Regions from separate parts of the Psychromonas sp. KJ10-5 genome, predicted to be linked through region 2. Evidence: predicted binding sites of a transcription regulator. Region 2 holds the regulator's gene; the other holds the start of a gene.
What was found. Region 2 encodes MetJ, which represses methionine synthesis genes. Its sites were predicted from a motif close to TAGACGTCTAGACGTCTA; they were not measured.
Positions count from the first base shown of each region.

Region 1: metN (methionine ABC transporter ATP-binding protein MetN) is a predicted target of MetJ. The motif match lies at 1,212-1,229, and genes of this name have one in related genera.

Region 1 is NZ_CM147864.1:2,170,789-2,174,294, reverse strand. Features, by position in the region: gene AC0L3W_RS09605 (Lcl domain-containing protein) at 1-826, shown strand, start outside; gene metN (methionine ABC transporter ATP-binding protein MetN) at 1,314-2,348, shown strand; gene AC0L3W_RS09595 (methionine ABC transporter permease) at 2,338-3,024, shown strand; gene AC0L3W_RS09590 (MetQ/NlpA family lipoprotein) at 3,072-3,506, shown strand, end outside.
Region 2 is NZ_CM147864.1:3,114,406-3,117,911, forward strand. Features, by position in the region: gene AC0L3W_RS13575 (class I adenylate cyclase) at 1-785, shown strand, start outside; gene metJ (met regulon transcriptional regulator MetJ) at 918-1,205, shown strand; gene AC0L3W_RS13585 (bifunctional 4-hydroxy-2-oxoglutarate aldolase/2-dehydro-3-deoxy-phosphogluconate aldolase) at 1,276-1,899, opposite strand; gene kdgK (2-dehydro-3-deoxygluconokinase) at 1,923-2,858, opposite strand; gene AC0L3W_RS13595 (heparinase II/III domain-containing protein) at 3,417-3,506, shown strand, end outside.

The DNA of each region.
Region 1 (3,506 bases), 940 kb from region 2:
TAATCCACGTACCCATCAAGCAAATAAAATGTACTTTAGATTTGTGAGAGGGAATGTTGCTTACGGTAAAAATAATTTTACGGACAATGGTGATGGCACTGTCACCGATCATGCAACTGGATTAACTTGGCAAAAGCAGGATAGTCAACAAGCAATGAACTGGCAGCAAGCGTTAGATTATTCAGCCCAACTTCAGTTAGGGGGGCATGATGATTGGAGACTACCTAATGCGAAGGAGTTACAAAGTATTGTCGATTATACTCGCTCACCAGAAACGACTGATTCTGCTGCGATTGATACAATCTTTGAAACGACAATTATAAAAGATGAAAGTGGTCATAAAGATTATCCTTACTTTTGGAGTTCAACGACTCACTTAGATGGCCCTATACCGGAGAGTAGTGCTGCTTATGTTGCCTTTGGTAAAGGGTTAGGTGAAATGCGTGGCACGGTGATGGACGTACATGGTGCTGGCGCGCAGCGTAGCGACCCTAAGACTGGTAAGGCAATGTCTAGAGGTCCGCAGGGGGATATGATCAGAGTTTATAACTATGTCCGAAGCGTGCGAGGAGGCGTGAAGGATACCGAGCAAACTACAGATACAAAGACTCACCTAGCTTTTACTAAAAGTGATAACGAAACCCATGGGCAACAGAAGCAATCATCTCAACATAATCGCTTTATTAAACGCTTAGATAAAAATGGCGACAATAGAGTGTCTAGCGATGAGTTCCATGGCAATCGAACTCAGTTTAATTATTTAGACACTAATAAAGATGGTTATATCAGTGTTCAAGAAGCGCCAACCGGACCTGCTAAAAAATAACAGAAAGCCTTGATAATATTCAATAACTCTATTCATAAAGGTTTAAAGATATAATTTGTCCTTAATGCCTATTTTTTATGTTATTACCATTAGTGAGTGTCCGAATTAACAGGACGAACGGTGGACAAACTCTGCAACTAGCTAAGCAGTCGCAGAGGTTCACTTATCAATTATTGATGTATCAGCAGCAGCGAGGGCTGCTATTTTTGCATTAGGTCTATTAGGATTAGATTTTACTCCCTTTAAAAAAATAACGACTTTTTAACCTTACTTTTAAAGCATCACCTTAGAGTGATGTTTTTTTTGCCTAGTGAAAATCATCAAACTAAGTTTTTTGCTCTATCAATTAATGTAAATCAAATTTGTTTATTTTAATTAATTGATTTAGACGTCTAGATGGCTTAGTATGCATCCATTATTACAACTTAGCTCACAGATTTTCTATGATGCCTAATATGTAACCAGTATTTAAATTTCAGGAAATCTGATGATAGAAATAAAAGATGTAAACAAGGTGTTTTATCAGGGAGATAAGGCGATTAACGCGCTTTCCGATATTAACCTAACCATAGAACAAGGTAGTATTTTTGGTGTGATCGGTTCATCTGGCGCGGGCAAAAGTACATTAATACGTTGTGTTAACTTATTAGAACGTCCAAGCTCTGGTGAAGTGTTGCTCGACGGTGTCGACTTAACCAAATTATCAGATCAAGAGTTAACTAATACTCGTCGTAAAATTGGAATGATCTTCCAACACTTTAACCTATTATCATCACGCACGGTTTTTAATAATGTCGCCTTACCTTTAGAGCTTGCTGGCGTTAGTAAAAGCGAGATAAAAAGTAAAGTTGAAGAGCTATTAGCGTTAGTTGGCTTAGCTGAAAAGCGCGATGTTTACCCAGCAAACTTGAGTGGTGGACAAAAACAGCGTGTGGCAATTGCGCGGGCATTAGCGTCGGATCCTAAAGTATTATTATGTGATGAAGCAACTAGTGCATTAGATCCTGCGACGACTATCTCTATCTTAGAGTTACTTCGTAAGATTAATAAAGAGTTGAATCTGACTATTCTTTTAATTACCCATGAAATGGCGGTAGTAAAAGGTATTTGTCAGGAAGTGGCTATTATCGGTGGAGGGAAGTTAGTTGAGAATGGGTTGGTGGGAGACATTTTTGCTCACCCTAAAACAGAGCTAGCGCGTGAGTTTATTCGCTCAACATTAGACTTATCAATCCCAGCTGATTACCAAGAGCGTTTGCACAGTACACGTGTTGAAAACAGTTACCCTTTAATTCGTTTAGAGTTCACTGGTGCCTCTGTTGATGCGCCAGTAATTAGTCATGTAGCTCGTGAATTTAATATTGATATCAGTATCTTAAGTTCTAATATGGATTATGTAGGTGGTGTTAAGTTTGGCTTGATGTTAGCTGAATTTATTGGCCCAGATGAATGTGCAGAAAAAGCCATTGAGTATTTAAAACAACAAAAAATTGAACTAGAGGTGCTTGGCTATGTCATTTAATGCAGTGGTTACTTGGTGGGCTGAAAACACACGCCTAATTGAGCTATTAGTTAGTTCATTGTGGGAAACATTAATCATGGTGTTTACGTCTGGTTTTATCGGTTTTGTGGTCGGTATTCCTCTGGGTGTGTTATTACACCTAAGTAAAAAGAATGGTTTATTAGAAAGCACTAGCTTGAACAAAATATTAGGTGTTGTGGTGAATATCGGCCGTTCAATCCCATTTATTATTTTGCTGGTTGCTTTAATTCCAGTGACTCGCTTTATTGTTGGCTCGTCAATTGGGACTGCAGCTGCAATTGTGCCTCTAACCATTGGTGCGATTCCATTTATCGCACGTCTTGTTGAAGGTGCGTTATTAGAGGTTCCAGCTGGATTAGTTGAAGCCGCACAAGCGATGGGAGCTAAGCCACTACAAATCATTAAGAAAGTATTATTACCAGAGGCATTACCCGGCATTATCAATGCGGCAACCATTACATTAGTGACTTTAGTAGGTTACTCAGCGATGGCAGGGACCGTTGGTGGTGGTGGTCTTGGTGATGTTGGTATTCGTTATGGCTACCAACGTTTTGATGCCACTGTGATGATGATTACTATCGTTATTCTGGTGATCCTAGTACAACTGATTCAGTCTCTAGGTGATTATCTTGTTAAGCGTGTAGACCACCGTTAATCGTTTCATTTTAAATTTTATTAAAGCAACATCTCAAAGGAAAATGTATGAATGTTAATATCAAAAAAGTAATCGCTGTATTAGGTTTTGCGTCTGTATTTGCGCTAGCTGGTTGTGGTGAAAAAGAAGCACCGGCAGTTGATAACAATAAAGTAAAAATTGGTGTAATCGCTGGTGCTGAAGCACAAGTAGCAGAGATTGCTGCTAAAGTAGCGAAAGAGAAATATAACCTAGATGTATCATTAGTCACTTTTTCTGATTACATTACACCTAATGCTGCATTAGATGAAGGTTCAATCGATGCAAATGCATTCCAACACAAACCTTACTTGGATCAACAGGTTGCTGATCGTGGTTACAAATTTTCTGTTGCAGGTAACACATTAGTTTATCCAATCGCTGGTTATTCAAGCAAAATTAAATCATTAGATGAATTAAAAGACGGTGACCAAATTGCTGTACCAAGTGACCCAACTAACTTA
Region 2 (3,506 bases):
ATGGCGAGCATAAAGAGAGCCTAATTGGCAGTATCGATTTTATCTACCGTAATTCATGGAATGAAGTGCGTACTTTACACTTTAATAGTCAGTTCTCAGTAGTGGAAGCTTTAAATACTATCTTGTCAAAAATGCATCAAGATGCTTCACCTCCTCAACAGATTGATCTGTTTTGCTATAGTCGCCATTTTAGTGAACAAATTTGCCAATCATTCGGTAGTAAACTGAATGAGTTTATTCAGTTACGTTTGCACACCGTACACACTCGTTCTGTACAAACATTGTGGACTGGCGGTAGAAAATTTGGATTTTACTTTGAACGTAAAGGGGTTTCATTGCAGCATTTAGAAAGTGCAGTGGACATTTATAGTCATATCTCTAATAAAAAATTATCTGCAAGCTCATTGAATTTAAAAACCACACATTATGACCAAACAGCTGATGTAATTGAATCGCACATTAGTGAAGGCTTAATACAATTCTTCTTTGAAAATTACCATAATGGTTTTAACGTTTATATTGCCAATGCAGAAAATGATGTAGAAACATTTTTAAACTTTGCAGGTTCAAAAAATGAATTTGTACAAAATGTTAATCGTTTTTATACTTCTAATAATCACTTATCTAATACAGAAGCGGAACAGATTAATTTCAACTTGCCGCAGTTTTATGATATTACACTAAATGAAGATAAAACCTTATCGCTTAACCCCTTCAAAAGCAGCACTTTAGTGGCTTCTGCACAGGACTTAATTTCTGCATTAACTCCTGCTAACGAACAATAAACGCTTTCGTTAAGTATTTTCCTACTCGACTATCTTCTTTTAAATTATGGACTTCTAGCCCTCTTTACGTATAGATTGCCATGTTTAATTTATCGAGGTAAAATAAAGCATATTTTTTAAAAGGTTATTGCTATGTCAACACAATGGAACGGTGAATATATTAGTCCTTATGCCGAACACGGGAAAAAAAGTGAACAGGTAAAAAAAGTGACTGTGTCGATACCAACTAAGGTATTGAAAATATTGACAGATGAACGTACTCGTCGTCAGGTAAATAACTTACGCCACGCAACCAACAGTGAGTTGTTGTGCGAAGCTTTTTTGCACGCTTATACCGGTCAGCCTTTACCTGAAGATGAAGAACTTGATAAAAGTCAAAATGTAAATATTTCAGAGACTTTAAGCAAGTCAACTAAATAAATTCATCAATAAAAAACCTCAATAAGCGATGCTCATTGAGGTTTCAACTAAGCTAATTTGACGATCGCAATTATTTTAATGCAGCCACCGCTTCTTTCACTAATTCACCAATCTTTTCCCATTCACGGTTATCAATCAGATCAGCAGGTACCATCCACGTACCACCACATGCTAATACCGCATTAATATCTAAGTAGTCGTTGATGTTCGCTGGCGATACGCCACCTGTTGGCATGAAGCTAACTGGATAAACCGCAGTTAATGATTTTAACATTGCCACGCCACCCGATGGTCCAGCAGGGAAAAACTTTAACGTCGTTAATCCCATTTCCATTGCTTGTTCAACTAATGATGGATTGTTAACACCTGGAATAATTGGCATGTTACGTTGTTGACAGTATTTAACCGTTGTTGGGTTAAAACCTGGGCTAACGATAAAATCAACACCAGCATCGATCGCTAAATCAACTGTTTCACTATTTAGTACTGTACCAGCACCAATTAACATTTCAGGAAACGCTTCACGTAAATTTTTAATTGATTGTGCAGCAGCTGGAGTACGGAATGTAATTTCTGCACAAGGCATGCCATTTTCAACTAATACTTTACCTAATGGCACAGCATCATTAGCATCTTTAATGGCAATAACAGGAATCACTTTGAGTGATTGTAATTTTTCATTTAATGTTGTCATTTTACTATCCTAAATATGAATGATTAATCTACAAATGGGGCAATGTATTTCATATCAATAATTGCACCTTTATGCTGTATCACAGTACTTGCTACTTGGTGTGCTTTTTCAGCAGCAATAACAGTTGTTCCACCTAAAGTTCGTTTTGACAAATAACCAGCGGCAAAAGAATCTCCGGCTGCAGTAGTATCGATAACATTTTCAGGATCTACTTTTTGCGCTGCAACACTAATTGAATCATCTGCAGTAATGATCAAACATTCGCCGCCACCTTGTTTAATCACTATTTCTTGAACACCTAATGCACGTGTACGCTCGATACATTGCTCAACTTTTGTATCACCAAATAATGCTTGTTCATCATCAAATGTTAGTAAGCCAGTATGAGTAACAGCTAGAATACGTTTAAATCCTTCAGCAGCCTCTTCAGCCGAATCCCATAACTTAGGTCGATAGTTATTATCGAAATAAACTTTACCACCAGCCGCTTTATAACGAGCCAAAAGATCATAAAGCTTTTCACGACTAGCAGGGGGCAATATCGCTAAGCTAATGCCTGAAAGGTAAATAACATCTTGTTTCAATAACGATTCAATATATTCATAACTTGCTGTCTCAAGCCAATATTTAGCCGCCGCAGCATCACGCCAATATAAAAAACTACGCTCACCTGTTTCATCTGTTTCAACCATATATAAACCAGGTTGTCTCGTTTCAGAACGTTGTACAAATTGTGTATCAATGCCTTCTTTGTTCCAAGCATCAATCATTTCTTGGCTTATGTTGTCTTCACCTAAGGCAGTAACGTAACTAACATTTACATCTTTACCTGATGTTAAACGTGACAAATATACAGCTGTATTTAGAGTGTCTCCGCCAAAGCTTCTACGTAAAACGCCATTTACTTCCTGTAATTCAATCATACATTCGCCGATCAAAGCGATATTGAAATTAGCCATTTGCTACCTCTATTATAAAAAATGGATTCATTGTCTTTTGTACTTAACTATCTCAATCTGTTGCAGCGAATAGCGTACGCTTGATGCACTCGATATAAAGCGCGGTATTAAGATCAACAGCAGCATCAACACGCAAAAATGTCGGCAATGCATTTGCATCTTATTAATACAACTTATAAGTTAAAAATTGTACATCACACAACCCGATTTGTAATACAAAAAGACACTATGTGTGATCCAGATCATCCACCTACATCACAATCAAAATAATTATCTAATATAAATATTAAGACGAAGTGAGCTAAATTCAGCCAACCCGCTTAGGTGCTTATTGTAGAGAGGTAATAAAAAGTAAGCTAAATCAATAGTTGAAGAAGCTAAATTATAAAAGGTTCTGGCTTTATAAGAGTTATTTAAAATATAAAAATAGAGAGCTCATCCTTAAAAATTAAAAAATAAAAGTGATTTTAAGGTTTATTTGTATTACTTTATTAAGCAATTTTTATCCACTTTATATGTAGCGAGGTCATAATGCTCTCCACTGTTAACGCCGTTCTGATGAATCAACAAGAAATTGAAGCCATTCAACAACAGCTAGGAAAAACAAGTTTAATGGGCCGTAGCCTAGATGCTTTAATTCAAGATACC